4 regions of the Neobacillus sp. Soil_C_43 genome follow, and region 1 is predicted to be linked to each of the others. Evidence: riboswitches for the same ligand, from Rfam matches in the RefSeq annotation. Region 1 holds a riboswitch; each other region holds the start of a gene.
What was found. A riboswitch is a leader RNA that binds a small molecule or an ion and turns the genes downstream of it on or off. The one in region 1 is predicted to bind cyclic di-GMP.

Region 1 (3,843 bases):
TCGAATGAAAAAGAGTCAAAATTAAATCAAAATGCCCTTCAATTTACAACGATTAACGAAAATAACGTACCGGTAATCTCAATTGAAGCAATTAACGAGGTACCTACAGTTCCTCAAGCTACCTATCAAAATACTGAACAGAATACTGATTTGCTAGATATTTTGTCAGGGCTTATTACGAACGTACAACAACTTCCCGGTCTAAACCTAAATGAAATGTTGAGAGGGTTATACCAATTAACCAATATGGCACTTCAAAACCAGGAAGCTGTTCAACAAGTTGAGACAATGAAATCGACAATCAATCATGAAAAAGAAGCCCTTAAGGAAAAGCTAGTTAAGAGGGAACAGCAACTAAGACAAGAGAAAAAACGAAATGACGAATTACAGTTAGAAGTTTCTAAGCTTGCTAGAGAAATTACTGCATTTAATAAATTGGGGGATGCAGCTAAAATTCAAAACCTCAAATCGTATAATCAAAGACTTAACTATCTTATTGATGGGTTTGGAATTGTTCTCCAGGTCGGCAGCTAAGCAAATAAAAAAAAGATACTCCATTTTGAATTGGACTATCTTTTTTTTATTTGGCTGTGTTAAAGAACAGTGTTGATTTATACACCCTGTTGATTGAAGCGGAAGGCACGAAGACTCCTGTGGGAGTATGGTTCAGGGGAGACCCCGCAAGCGCTTTTTTGGCCGAGGAGGCTCGCCGAAACACCCACGGACCGCTTGTGCCTTAAGCGGAAATCAACAGGCAAGTTTAACAGACCCTTTTATTTATATTTTTTGTTATGTTTTTTTTCAAAGAACTTAACTATTACATAGTTTATCCGATAATCTTTTATAGACGAAAATGTGTGAATGAAAAAGGAGAAATAATTATGGGTCTAAATAATCCTTATCAAACTTATCAAAAACAAGCTGTCACAACTTCAAGACCAGAAGATCTTACCTTCTTGTTATATCAAGGAGTAGTCAAATTTATTCGATTATCTAAATCAGCTCTAAAAAATAACAACTTTGAAGATAGCAATAACTATAATTTAAGAGCACAGGATATTTTAAGTGAATTAATGATAACCTTAAAAAAAGAATATAGTGTAGCGGAACAATTACTTACTATGTATGATTATATGAAATCCCGGTTAATCGAAGCGAATCTTAATAAGAATTCGGAAATACTAGATGAAGTTGAAGGATTCGCTGTCGAATTATCGGATACCTGGTCAACTGCAATGAAACAAGCCAAAATAAAAAGCTAAGGTCTGAGATAAAAATGGAAGAAATACTAAAAAGTATTTATGAAGTAACACTAGAGATGTGCAGTTCCTTAAAAGAAGAAAATTATGAGGAATTTGAAAAACTACTTAATGACAGACAGGCATTAATGAGTAGAGTGGATGCGCAAAAAAACCACGAAAAGAATTATGTATATACTTCAAATGAGCAGCAATTGTTAAAAGACACTTACTTGTTAGATCAACAAATGGCACCTCTATTAGATGAAAATCTCAAAGAAACAAAAAACCTTATTAATCAGCAAAAGAAGCAAAAACTTGTCTCTCAACAATATAGGACTTATAGTAAGCAAACAAATGGAATTTTTTTAGATTCTAAAAGGTAAAAAAGTCATAGATCGAGTCATAAAAATTTGAATAAATGACAATTTATGACATGATTCTTAATAAATCTACGTAATATTCTATAATTTAGGACTAAATACCCAGTAGATTCGACAAAAATGGGAAAATGGTCGGATATTCGATATTGTTAAAACATTCTATTATTTGATTAGAGATTATTTAGATACTAAAAACATTGAATCTCGATCAAGGCAAAACTGATGAAAATCAGTGGCGCAAAGCTAAAGGGGCTAAGGAGAAAATCACTATGCCAGCCAGCTGCCAAAAGATAGGGTGTTTTACCTAGGTATAAAATGTCTACAAAGGTATAGGACTTCTATACCCAACTGAAAGATATTTTTGTCTGTTAACCCCCCTTCAAAAAGGCGGGGTTATTTTTATATTCTTTAACATTCAGTTAAGGAGAGGAAAAAAGAATGTTCCTGCAACAAATTAAAACAGACGAACGTGCTAATAGTAAGATTTTAAATTTAATGGAATTTAAAAAGAAGAAACCATTTTTCAAGCATCCAATTAAAATAACGCTTGGATACCCAATCAATCGGTCCTACTTTATTGTGAAAAATGTAGTTTATATGGGGAAACAAATTCTGGCAATGAAACAAGAACATGATACCAATACGATTGTCCTAGTTGAAGGGAAAATTGAAAATGGTCAGCTAACATGCATTTCAATGCTTACGGAAGAATGTTTAGGTGATGTAAGCAAGATTTTAGAAGGTGCAATTTAATGCAATCGTATTTAAAATGTTGTCAAGTTTGACACATACTTGTGCGTGACCACGGATGCATTAATCGTAGTCACGCTTCTTTTTCGCTATGGACTTAGCAGAATATAAAAATGAAGAAGAAAGGAGCTTTCCATTGAAAATAGGTGATGATTGGTTTACCAAAACTATGTTAACTAGTACATTGTCCCGTAATGAAAAATTAACTTCACAAATGGGGACGACTAATTCTGAATTTGCAAACCTTTTTACATCGGTTTTAAATGAAATGATGAATGGCGATGCACCATCTTCCATCCAACCCACGTTTCCTTCCTTTATAGAAAACATGACCTTTACCAATGAAAATTCAAATATGGGAATGGATTCGTTTGCGGCTAACTCAGGAGAATCTTTACGATTTCAATCCATAAGTGCTGAAAAAATTAATCAAGGGCTTGGCGGAAAATTGCAAGGGATGGGACAAACATTTATTCAAGCTGGACAAAGATATAATGTTGATCCAGCATTATTGGCAGCGATTGCTCAACATGAAACGGGTAATGGAACATCAAAAGCAGCCAATGTTAAAAATAACATCGCTGGAATGATGGGGAAAAATGGGTTAAGATCCTATTCCTCTATTGAAGAAAGCATTATGGATATGGCTCGAAATATAAGTAAGAATTATCTTGGAATGGGGCTAACAAGCATAACTAAAATTGCTGGAAAATATGCCCCTGTTGGTGCAGAGAATGACCCTACTAATCTGAATAATCATTGGGTTACAGGCGTGAGTAAGTTTTTTGGCCAGTTAAAAGCTTGATATTCAAATAATGTTCCTATAACACACTTTTACTATGTAAAAAAAGTGTAGATTTAAATACCTTTTTTATAGTATATTGATGATTGAATGTTAATAATTTTGTTGATATTTATCGAAAAATGTCAAAGTTTTATAGGTGGAAAGGAGGAGGAGAAAGTTGACTAATATTAACCTCCTACAAAAGGCATTAGATGCTTCTAGTTTACGCCAACAGGTGATTTCTAATAATATATCAAATGCTGAAACACCTGGATATAAAGCCAAACAAGTAGTTTTTGAGGATATATTGAAAAAACACTTAACTAATCAAACAAATTTTGAAGGAAATCGTTCCGATGCCCGCCATTTGGTCATTGGAAGACCATCCATTATTCCTTCACCAAGCGTTGTTGAGAATACGAACACCGTCATGCAAAACAGCGGGAACAACGTAGATATTGATGAAGAAATGACTCGCATGGGAAAAAATTCACTCTGGTATTATACACTTACGGAACAAATTAACAGTGAATTTCAACAATTATCAATAGCGATTAAAGGAAGGAGTTAAAGAACATGTTCGATTCGTTAAATATTAGTGCATCTGCCTTGACCGCACAACGTCTACGAATGGATGTTGTCTCTTCCAATATTGCGAATGCAGAATCGACAAGAGGAACTTTTGTAA
Region 2 (3,843 bases), on a different contig from region 1:
CCCATCCTAATCCAATCATACCCGCTGATATGAGAAATGTGACTGCACCACTGCTTTGGCTTAAGACAAACATCCCAATTGAGAAAAGCAAAATAGAAGGATAAGAAATAACGTTTGGTCCATAAAGATCAAGCCATTTTCCAGTGAATGGTCTAGATAGTAAAAGAACAATCGCATAGACCACAAAGAAGAGACTAGACACACTAGCCAAATGAATTTCATTTGCGTAGATCGAAACAAATGAAAGAAGGGCAGAATAGACAATCGCTAGGAAGCTTCCGACAATCGAGATAGGAATGGCAGATGTCTCAAATAGATTTTTAAAAGAAAAAGCAGAAGCGGCTTTTGGCTGATCCAGCTGTTCTGAATGATTCAATTTAACACTTAGTCCAGTAATAAGAGAACCGACCGCAACAATGACGCTGAGAATAAATAGGGTGTTTGGCCCCCATTGCTGAATAGCCATCAATCCGACAAATGGTCCTAAAACCATTGCCATATTCGTTGACATGACGAAATATCCCATTCCTTCGCCCCTACGTGAAGCTGGAATGATATTAGCTACAATTGTTCCGACTGCTGTTGTTGCCATACCGAAACCAACACCATGAAGCAGACGAATAACTAGAAAACCGGCGACTGTTTTAGGAATAAAGTAAAGAAGAGAGGCTGCAGAGAAAATAATGAGCGCCGATAAGAGAACTTTCTTATTACTCGCGCGTTCGAGCCACTGTCCAGCAAGCGGACGTGAGATGATGGCGGATAGTAAAAATACGGTTGTCATTAATCCCGCGACAGATGCACTGCTATGTAATTCATCCAACGCATAGGTGGGAAGAGTGACGAGCAGGATATAAAAAGTTAAGAAAAGAAAAAAGTTACTTAAAGATACACTAATAAAATCCTTCGTCCATAATTTGGGTTTGTTCATAGATGTAATGCACTCCTTTATAAAAGCTGCTTTAACCAGCTAGATTGCAATGACAGTAATTCCTCTTGAGATGTTAATGGAAAATGCTGCAGTAATGTCTGGTTGACCTCGTTCACAACACTTTCCCATTCGGGATATAATTTCAATGCTTCTTCTGTTAATTCAATGTACTTTGCCCGCTTGTCTGTACCTGACACCTGTCTAACATAGCCTTGTTTAACGAGGCGTTGGATGGTTCGCGTCATGGGCGGTGCCTCAACAAAAAGATAATCACAAAGTTCTCTCTGTGTTAGCGAGCCTTTGTTTTTTAAAACAAAAATAACGGCCCATTGAGAACCGTATAAGCCCATAGGCTTCAATGCTTCATTGAGTTTGTTAGTGAGATGACGTGAAAGCTGGTGAAGAGTATGGAATAATTCGTGGGTTATCATAAATGCACTCCGTTACTACACATAATTAGTTACCTAGGTAACTATAGTGTATTTATTATTAAATGTCAAGAAATGTTCACAGGGGCATAAATGCTCATAAATTGTTAAAAAAATCAATTTTTTTGTAAAAAATTGACGAAAAACATTGAATTGTTCCTAGTTAGATTTTACTATTAAGGTATACAGTGAAAAAGGCAAACTTTTTGAAAAAAAAGGACGCAAAGCCACGAGTCTAAGGTCATATGACTATGATAGTCGGGTTGCCAAAAAGAACGGAATCTAATGTTTGAATAAAACTTCTACGGCATTACGGTTTGTTAGTCCCCCTCTTTTTGGAGGCTTTTTATTCGTTGAAAAAAACATAAAAGGATGGGTGGAAAATTGAAGGTGTTTTTTGGTTCTATTGAATATTTTGAGAAGGAAATCATGAGTTTTGCCAAAAAGAGAAGTTACATTAATTTGGCACGTGAAGAAGTGATGGAGATTTACTCCGAATTAAAAGATGAATTAATGAATGAATTTATATGTGAGGATCACATAAAAAAAGAGTGCATAAATAATCTTAATCTTGCAAGTCAAAGATTCTTACATAAATATCAGGCTGTGTAATGATGAACCATATGTAAAAAGAGTGACTAAAAAATAGTCACTCTTTTTACATTGAGATGATTATCTTAACACATTAAAATATCTCGCTTCTGGATGGGCAAACACCATCGCAGAAACCGAAGCTTCTGGTTCCATCATACAACCATCTGTTAATTGGATTCCAATTTCTTCAGGCTGAATTAATTTAAACAACTTTTTCTGGTCTTCTAAATCTGGGCAGGCCGGATATCCGAAGGAGAAACGTTGTCCCTGATACTTAGCAGCAAATCGGTCCTGCATGGAAAAATCAAGTGGATCCGGGAAGCCCCAGCGGTCGCGTATTTGACGGTGAATTAATTCAGCAAAGCCTTCTGCAGTCTCGAGTGCTAATGCCTGGAGAGCATGGCATTCCAGAAAACGACCGGCAGACTTGAATTCATCCGCTTTTTCGCGAATCCCTCTACCGGCTGTTACGGTAAAGAAGCCAACATAATCCATTACACCACTGTCAACCGATTTTAAGAAATCAGCTAAACAAAGATGTGGCGCGGAATCCTGACGTGGGAAATCAAAAGTTTCTATAACTTGATCATGATTTTCAGGATTATAAATATAAATCTTATTTCCGTCTGACTGTGCCGGAAAGAACTGATAAACAGCATTCGGTGTAATCCAATTTTCACGATTTGCATCAGCTAGCAGTTGGTCTACAACCTCTTTTACTTTTACTGCTTTTTCATCCTTTTCAGCAAGCAAGTTAGCAACCTTCCCCTTAACACCGAGATGATGTCCAATCAGCATCTGCATATTGATGTATGGCTCAATATGAGATAAGGAATAGGTTTTTAAAATGTGCCTTTTTGTATCCATTGGCGTAAAGACTGGTGCCTCTGTGGATATAGCCGGCTTCACTTTCACTGCAACAGATCCTGTAGAGCGGACAGGTAACTCTCTTGGTACCTCTAATGCAGCAAGCTTTTCAGCCTTCTCATCCAACAGCTTTTGGTGTTCCTCCTGGTTTTGCAGTTGGTTTGCCAGTGATAATCCATTCATCGCATCCTTAGCGTAAAGCACAAGTCCATCATATTCCTTAGCAATCTTCGTATCGGTAAACTTACGGGATAGTGCAGCACCGCCAACTAAGATAGGGAGTGAGATGCCAGCATCCTTCATATCTTGAGCCGTTAACACCATTTGCTGTGCTGACTTAACTAGTAAACCGGATAATCCAACCATGTCTGGTTTTTCCCTAAGAATAGCTTGAACTAAATCAGTTGGATTCACTTTAATCCCGAGGTCTATCACATCATAGCCATTATTACTCAGTATAATGTCAACAAGGTTTTTACCAATATCATGGACGTCACCTTTTACAGTAGCTAATATAATTTTGCCCTTTGAGGCAGACACATCGCCTTTTTCCATATGCGGCTCTAAATGAGATACCGCTGCTTTCATCACTTCTGCACTTTGCAAAACTTCAGCCACAATCAATTGATTATCATTAAATAGTCGCCCAACTTCTTTCATACCATTCATTAACGGTCCATTAATGATATCAAGCGGAGCAGGATAGCTTTCCAGCGCCAAATCCAAATCTGGTAATAATCCTTCTTTCGTGCCCTCCACGACATAATAGGCGAGACGCTCTTCTAAAGTCATGTTTGGAACCGTGCTCTTCGCTTCTTTCTTTTTACCACGGTAAAACTCTGTAAAAACAGCTAACGTCTCATCAGTTGTTTTAAATAACAAATCCTCCGCTAATGTAACTTCTTCCTTAGAAATGGAGGCAAAGCGCTCCAACTTTTCCGTATTTACAATGGCGTAATCCAAACCAGCCTGTGTACAGTGATAAAGGAATACCGAATTCAAAATTTCTCTTCCAACCGGTGG
Region 3 (3,843 bases), on a different contig from region 1:
AAACAACAAGAAGCAACGAAAAAGGCTGAAGAAAAGCAACAAGAAGCAGCGAAAAAAGCGGAAGAAAAGCAAAAGGAAGAAGCCAAAAAAGCTGAAGAAAAACAAAAAGAAGAAGCTAAAAAAGCCGAAGAAAAACAAAAAGAAGAAGCTAAGGCTGAAGAAAAAGAAGATAAAGATAAAGATAAAGATAAAGAAAAAGAAAAAGAAAAAGAAGATCCTGGTAAGGGCAATAAAGGTAAGGGAAATTAATAGTTTATGCTTGGGTGTGCCATTTTTGGCTCACCCTTATTTTTTTACTCGGGACCAGGGAACCAAGGGGACGGTTCTGGTGGTTTTTTGGTTTAAAATATAATTTCAAAAGGGATGAAATAAACGTAAGTATTAGTGATGCGCTTTAGGTAAATTCTTATCTAGGGCATCGAGAGTGGATAAGCAATAGTGACCATTCCCGGTCCTTGCTTAAAAATTGTTACCATTACCACTTTGAGTTCATTTTTATAAAAGGAAATAGAAAACTAAGAGACAGTAGTCGACATTTTTTTTTAAGAATTCTAAGCAAGACCCCACTATTTTCAAGGTTTTCCCCTTTTATTAACTAATCGTTTGATTAGTATCGGATATAGGGGAGGAAGAATGAAAGAAGTCGATCAGTGAGAAATAACTACTATTTTGTGGAATAGGGTGGGAACTCGCGGAAAGTTGGCCGACAATTTTTTATGCCTGATGTGATGTGAAATAGGCAAACTATTGTGTTTATGCTCGTTTTAACCAAACGATTAATTAGTATAGCCTATAGAAAAATGATAAAAAAATGACGAAAGATAGGTTGATAGGGATGATCCATGTGGTCTTGGTTAGAGCCAGGAGAACCGTCCCTTTGGTTTTGTACCTGTCGATACACGTCAATACACGTCGAATTGTTAGTGTTTTCAGAATATACTAGAAAATGGTATATTTAATTATAATGAAGTCTAATCTGATAAAGGCAAACCTACTGAAAAGTAGGGACGCAAAGTCACAGGTCTAAGGTAATCTATGATGGCTGGGCTGCCGGGTTTAATAATTCAAAGGAGTAGATCTATTTGAAGATTAAATCCATTCTCTGTTTCTTACGTAGACGACACAAGTACAGTTATTACACAAGCAAATGTATCAGATGCGGAAAGACAAGTAACAATAGTTATCATTCATAGGGCCTGTGGGCTCTTTTTTTTTGCCCTTTTTCTGGGTTGCCAAGGGGAGTGTATGAGCCAGGAGAACCGTCGTCCCCTATGGTTTTGTGCCTAAACAATTGGTGCTTTTTTCCGAAAAAATAAAGAGATACAAAGTTTTACAAGTTTAGGGGGATTATGGTTGTGAGATTAAACAGATGGCTGGGGGCAGTGATCCTATTATTGATGTTAACAGCGTGCTCTCATTCTACTCAGAAGGCAGTCGGGGATGATATGAATCCGAATCTATCGTCGACGGAAAAGGAGGTAGCCAGACAAGCAGTTTCCTATGTGAAGGCTATCCAAAGCAAAGACTATCAAAAGGCGTTTGATATGGTATCGAATGTATTTAAAGAGGCGGGTATCACTCAGGATGACTTTGCATCGGACATAGACCAATCCACTCTTACTTTCAAAGGTTATAAGATAAGCGTTATAGGAGTGAGAGACCGGTTACCTAGAGAAACATCGAAAACGAATAAAGAGGAGAAATATTATCTCGTGTCTTTGTTTTTTGATTCAAAGGGGGAAACACGAGAGGATTACTCTCCGTATGAAGAATCGGATGTCAAATGGGCTGGTGAGAAGATTTGGTTTCATAAGGAAAAAGGAGGATGGAAATTCTTCGCTACGGATGAACAAGAAGGACTCACGTGGAAACCGGATGCCTATGAGGCGGCTCTAGCTTATGTACAGGCTTTAAAGGATCAGGATGCAGAGGTGATTTCGGCAAGCTATTCCGAGTTCTATAAACAGCAAGGAGAAACGCTGGAAGATATCAGCGAGCAGTTTGCACAGTCCGAAGGAAACATGGTCTCTTATACGATAAAAGAAATTACGGATGATTTACATATCGATGAGGAGGATAATGTTCTTTCTCCAGAGATGCATGAGGAATTAATTAGAGTTAAAGGCAGTTATTATAAGGAGAACTATGAGGGATTGGATGAGCCGGAAGAGTTCAAGTTTGAGTGGTTTTTCCATTTAGAGGATGGTAAATGGAAGTATTTATTGGATGATTCCTATGAGTTTCATAATGCGGCTATTTATAGTTTTTTAGAGAATGGGTTTAAGGATGAGAATCAAGGCGAGGCTTCCTCTCAGGGTACGGCTGAAACCGAAGCGGTTGATTTTAGTATGGAAGATAGTAAAGCAAATAACAAAAAGGTGATGGGGTCCGACTTTTTGAAGCTTGCTAAGCAAGGTCGAATCAAGGGGATTGAGGTTTCGATTGGTGATCCTATTGGACCGGCGATTGAGAATGTCATAGGTACGCCTGATGGGATAGGAGATGCAGAAGGTGGGCGTGTGCTTCTATATAAGAACTGTCATTGCGGGTTAGGTGTGGATTATGATTATGAGGATTATCCTGACTCTCCGGTGTATACTCTTAATCTACCTATTCATCTATCGTATGATGAAATGATTCAAACATTAGGCAAACCAGATGAGGAAGGAATGAGCGAAACGGATTCCTCGTACACGTTATATTACACAATTGGAGACCACACACTTTTTGTTCATCGAAGTGATGGAGCGTCTTCTGGTGCACCATTTGATTCGATTACTTTAAAATAAGCTAGATTTAGATAGAGAAGAATGACAACTTTGGGGGAATAGCAAGTGAGGAAGTTTGTAAAAGGGTGCAGTGTCGCTGTGTTGCTTTTAAGCTTAGTAGTGGGGTGTACCAAGCAGGAAGATATGGTCAGGGTCAATACAGATATTGTGGAGGCCATGAGAACATGGAGTGTTTATGAGGATCCGGAAGATGCGTTTCCTAAGGATGTGATTGAGATGGTGAATCACATCGATCCTACCTTTAATACCACACCGTATACTAGGGAGGAAAAGCCACAGATTATATCCAGTCACGATCTTATTTATAGCCTTAGAAACGCTGAAGAGGAGGTTTCACATAAAGGCTATCTTAAGTTATATAAGGATTTTGAGAAACGGTATAATTCGATCACTCAGGTGAAAAAGGATCCCATTACGGCGATGGATAAACTGGAAGATGAGTTGGAAGGTTTTCGGACAGTGATCCCAAATACGAGTAAAGATCTCTATTTTCATGGACAGGTTTGTACTATTATTGATGAAATCAACTGGTATCGAGAGAAGTATGAAAAAGGGGACAAGGAAGATGAATCGTGGAGGGAGGAGGAGATTGCTACTCGTTTAGCGATGCTAGCTGTAGTGGCTGAACTGGTCAACGATCACCCGGATATCCTAGAATTTGATAGGAACTCTGACTTCCAACGGTATGTGGAAGACTTTGTTTCGGGGCTTGAAATGAAAGCGAACTTTCAAAGGGAGTCACCTGTCAATGAAGTTGTGGAGCAGGAGCAGCCTATTGTGATGGAGCCGGATTCGACGGATGAAGATGAGAAGAATGCAGCGCTTAACAAGGCAATGGCGATTGTAAATGAGAAGATTGTAGGGATTGCTAGCATTGTTGCATATGATGGGGATTTAGATACCAATGGTCAAACCTATTATGCCTTTTACTGCACAAGAGACGACGAGTCAGGAGATTTCAGGCTTTTCGTGAATTCAGGGGATTTTAAGGTCTATAAAGATGATCAAGGCTTTGATACGGAATGGGTGCCTGAGTAAGGAGACCTAAATAAGG
Region 4 (3,843 bases), on a different contig from region 1:
ACTTGATTTTTAACGTCAACTACTAATTCTGTCGTCATTATATTGCCTCCCTGATAGTGTGTTTAACTTATATACAACATACAACTTTATATAACGTTATATATTGTTATATATAAATTACTACATTTCCTATAGTTAGTCAATTGAATTATCAGAAAAATGAAACGACAATTTATGACATAAAAATACACCTGCCTTTAATGACAGGTGTAGCTAGAAACCTATTGATCCCAGATTTTCATTAATACCATATTAATAGCTGCTACGATTCCATAAATAAAGCCTAATGTATGTTTATCTAAATAGAATAGAATAATTACTGGAAGTCCGAATATGACTATCTCTAACATAAAAAATGGCAAGCCAGCTAATGTGTATGGGGCTTTAGGTGCACCGAACAGGCCCCATAAAACAGCTGCAACAAAAGGAGTTCCAATTCCTAATACCATCTTTAATGAGGTACTATGAGTTACATGGAATCCCCAATATCCAATGATCACAAGTACTGCTATTTCTAATATGAATCTGATGCCTAGATTTACTGCTTTTAAAGCTTCCATCCTCCCACTCCCTTCAAAATAAAAAAAAGTCCCATGTTACTAAGGGACTTGTTTTAGGTCTTTTACTTGGAGTTTCCCATCCATAATTAATACTTTTTCAAATGCATCAACAAGGGATGCATCGTAATGACGGCCTGATAATTTCTTTATTTCAGATATTGCAAGTGAAGGGTCCATCCCTTTCCTGTAAATGCGATCTGATGTCATAGCATCAAATGTATCAGTAATTCCGATGATTTGTGCTTCCAGTAAGATTTGGTTACCTTTTAGTCCATTGGGATATCCCGAACCATCTAAGCGTTCATGATGCTGTAAAATAATTTCTCCAACATGAGAGTAATACGTGGACTTCAACATTTCACAGCCATCTGCTGGATGCTTCTTTAGGATATCAAATTCTTCAGGTGTCAGTTTGCCTGGCTTATTTAGAATTTCTTCTGGGACGTGGATTTTTCCTATGTCATGGAACACACATGCAGAATAAAGATTCTCCACAACATCTTTAGAAAGCTGTAGTTCCTTTGCAATCCTTAAGGAATATTCTTGTACCCGAATACTATGACTATAAGTGTATTGGTCTTTTTCCTCTACTTGTTTCACTACTTTAGTCAACTCTTCAATACTTTTACTAACATAATGAAAAGCTGGTTGGGTGGTAAACCAAAGTAATTTAATATCAGTCTTTGTTAAAAAGTATGCAGGCTCCTTTAGCCTTTGTATGTAGAAGTACTCACCTGATTTAATATGAATATTACTATCTTTTGTCTCATATAAACATTCACCTTCAATTACATAGAAGAACTCTAGTGTATTAGGATTATCACTAGGATAGAGATAAAAAGTTTTCCCCTTGTTAATGGTCTGGAAGATGATTTCTGCACCATCTCCTTTAGCTAACAGACTAAACCGGGCTGAATCTAAGTTGGCTTTCTCAATATATTTACCATTAGTACCTAGGTAAAGTCCTTCCATAACACATCCTCCGGAATTTAACAGCCTACACGAATCGGATCAATCCAAACCCACCTTCCACCTAACTCCACAAGTACCCAGGTAGCTTCTGCTTGGATGCCCTTTTCAGCTGCTTTATTGATTGCATCAGTAGACATTTTCAATGTTGAATTATATAAATCAGTAATTAGTTTATCGAGGTCGTTAGTAAATTTTTCAGTTCTATTAATATATTTTTCTAATTTTTTATCAAGCTGTTTATTAAGTCTATCAAGCTTATCTTTTAGTATTTTTTGGTCTTTTTCATTTTCCGGGCTAAAAAGCTGCAAACTTTTTATATCTTCGTTTATAGATTCTATTTTCTCTTTGATTCTAGCTGTTTCTTTTTCTAATTTGCTATCAATATCTGCGAGCTCTTTACTTAATTTTTCTACCTTGTTTGCATCATTGGTTTTTTCTAAATCCTGTTGCAGTTTGTTTCTCTGATCTTTTAATTTTACGACTGTGTCGCCTTCCTCTATCTTTTGAATATCTCTTATGTACTGTGCCTCTAGCGAATCTGCATCAGTAACTGCTTTTGCAATTTTATCTTCAATCTCTTGGTTAGTTTTTTCGATGGAAGCAATGGCCTTGTCATACTCAGCACTGGTTGGTTCTGCCGCAAATACACTTGTCCCAAATGTTGACATTAATAGGACAGAAAGTGAAATAGCGAATACTTTTTTCAACATGTTTTTCCCTCCATTTTTTAGTTCCCTACTGGCTATCATGGAGTTAAAGAATCGGACGGAAGATCATATTGCAGCTGGCTGGCATAGTGCGATTACTTTAGCCCCTATAGCTTTGCGTCCTTATCTTTTCAAATAGGTTGCCTTTTAGGAAAATGTATTCACAGCCATTATAATTGCTGGAGGTATATATTACCACAAAAAACACCATTTTTTACTGAAAAAAAATACTATTTCCTCTATTTCGACAATTAAAAACAAAACCTTCGTTATATCTACAACGCAGGCATATATAGGACTATCTACACTATTCATTCGTATGGAGTGTAACGCTGGAGAATGATTTTTTTCTCCTTTTTTCTTTAAAAATAAATCCTGTTAAACAGCATAAAAGAACAAACGGAATACTGGTTCGATATAGGTCAGCAAAGCTTGAGGATATGGTTTTAAGAGCATATTCACCCACCTGCACCCTATAGGTCTTAACTAATTTTCCTTTACGATTAATTTCCTCGTCTACCTGCTTTTCCACTTGCTTATAAACCATTTCTTTAGCTTCTTCTCTCTGTTCTTCTGGTATGGAGGAAAGCGCCTTTTCTACATATGAATTGATCAACTGTTGACGTTCAGCTTTGGAGATTATAGTTTGTTTTGCTTTGTGATTATGCTTTTCAGCAGTAATTGATTTTTTTGTTTCGCTAAAAATTTTCTCTTTTGCAGATTGTGGTACATCAAGTTTATCTAGTTTTTTGGCAGCAAAATGAACAACATCCTGTTTCTTATCATGAATAGTAGTGGTTAGACCTGCAACAAAAATCGCTACAGCTAAAACTACTCCAACCTGTCTTAACATCGAAAATACACTTTGCGAAGCTGTCAGCATTTCGCCTTCAAAAGAGGATGTACTTGCAATCGTAGCTGAGGAAATAACAAAACTAAAGCCAAAACCAAGCAAACTGCACAATAAAATAATTTGGCCTGATGTACTATGAATATTTAAGTTGTGTAACAAGTAGTAAGCGACGCCCATCATGGCAAAACCGAACATGACCGGAATCGTGAATCCGATTTTCTTCGTTAGTAAACCTGCAATTTGGGAAAATACAAAGATGGCGGCAGATACAGGAGTAACAAGTAATGCGGCTTGAAGTTCTGTCTTATGCTGGAAGTTAGTTAAAAATTGAGGTAGTAGGACCATTACACCGATAAGGAAGATAAAGCCTGTTGTCACTGTTACAACTGAGCCGGTAAACAATCGGTCTTTAAAAAGATTTAAGTTAACCATTGGAGCTTTAGACTTTTTCTCTGCAATGATGAAAAGGACGATAGAAATGAGCGTTATTACATAGCAACCAAGTGCTTGCGTGCTGTCCCATCCCCATGTATTTCCCTTAATCAACACAAGGTTCAAAGGGAAAATGGATGAAACAGAGAAGAGTAATCCAAACCAGTCGATCTTTGATTTGACACGGCCCTCATTTTTAATTGTTAGGATGAAGAACGTACCACCAATGGCCAGGAGACAAATAGGAACATTCACATAAAAAACCCAATGCCAGCTAAGCTTTTCAGTAATAATTCCTCCAACAGTCGGACCGAGTGCC

Region 2: another riboswitch for cyclic di-GMP. It lies ahead of AC3A54_RS14550 (hypothetical protein); the one in region 1 lies ahead of AC3A54_RS06660 (hypothetical protein).
Region 3: another riboswitch for cyclic di-GMP. It lies ahead of AC3A54_RS19480 (hypothetical protein); the one in region 1 lies ahead of AC3A54_RS06660 (hypothetical protein).
Region 4: another riboswitch for cyclic di-GMP. It lies ahead of AC3A54_RS20675 (zinc ribbon domain-containing protein); the one in region 1 lies ahead of AC3A54_RS06660 (hypothetical protein).

Annotation. Positions count from the first base shown of each region.
Region 1 covers NZ_JBDGJV010000003.1:69,545-73,387, reverse strand. The annotation lists gene AC3A54_RS06675 (hypothetical protein) at 1-534, shown strand, start outside; gene fliS (flagellar export chaperone FliS) at 882-1,262, shown strand; gene fliT (flagellar protein FliT) at 1,277-1,624, shown strand; cyclic di-GMP riboswitch class I at 1,824-1,909, shown strand; gene AC3A54_RS06660 (hypothetical protein) at 2,060-2,374, shown strand; gene AC3A54_RS06655 (glucosaminidase domain-containing protein) at 2,508-3,176, shown strand; gene flgB (flagellar basal body rod protein FlgB) at 3,334-3,726, shown strand; gene flgC (flagellar basal body rod protein FlgC) at 3,732-3,843, shown strand, end outside.
Region 2 covers NZ_JBDGJV010000010.1:93,080-96,922, reverse strand. The annotation lists gene AC3A54_RS14560 (MFS transporter) at 1-931, opposite strand, end outside; gene AC3A54_RS14555 (MarR family winged helix-turn-helix transcriptional regulator) at 949-1,362, opposite strand; cyclic di-GMP riboswitch class I at 1,546-1,630, shown strand; gene AC3A54_RS14550 (hypothetical protein) at 1,750-1,971, shown strand; gene metH (methionine synthase) at 2,032-3,843, opposite strand, start outside.
Region 3 covers NZ_JBDGJV010000016.1:89,262-93,104, forward strand. The annotation lists gene AC3A54_RS19475 (DUF5667 domain-containing protein) at 1-249, shown strand, start outside; cyclic di-GMP riboswitch class I at 975-1,055, shown strand; gene AC3A54_RS19480 (hypothetical protein) at 1,356-2,789, shown strand; gene AC3A54_RS19485 (hypothetical protein) at 2,835-3,827, shown strand.
Region 4 covers NZ_JBDGJV010000018.1:68,552-72,394, reverse strand. The annotation lists gene AC3A54_RS20690 (SIS domain-containing protein) at 1-38, opposite strand, end outside; gene AC3A54_RS20685 (YrdB family protein) at 222-560, opposite strand; gene AC3A54_RS20680 (HD-GYP domain-containing protein) at 600-1,532, opposite strand; gene AC3A54_RS20675 (zinc ribbon domain-containing protein) at 1,550-2,242, opposite strand; cyclic di-GMP riboswitch class I at 2,309-2,394, opposite strand; gene AC3A54_RS20670 (DHA2 family efflux MFS transporter permease subunit) at 2,547-3,843, opposite strand, start outside.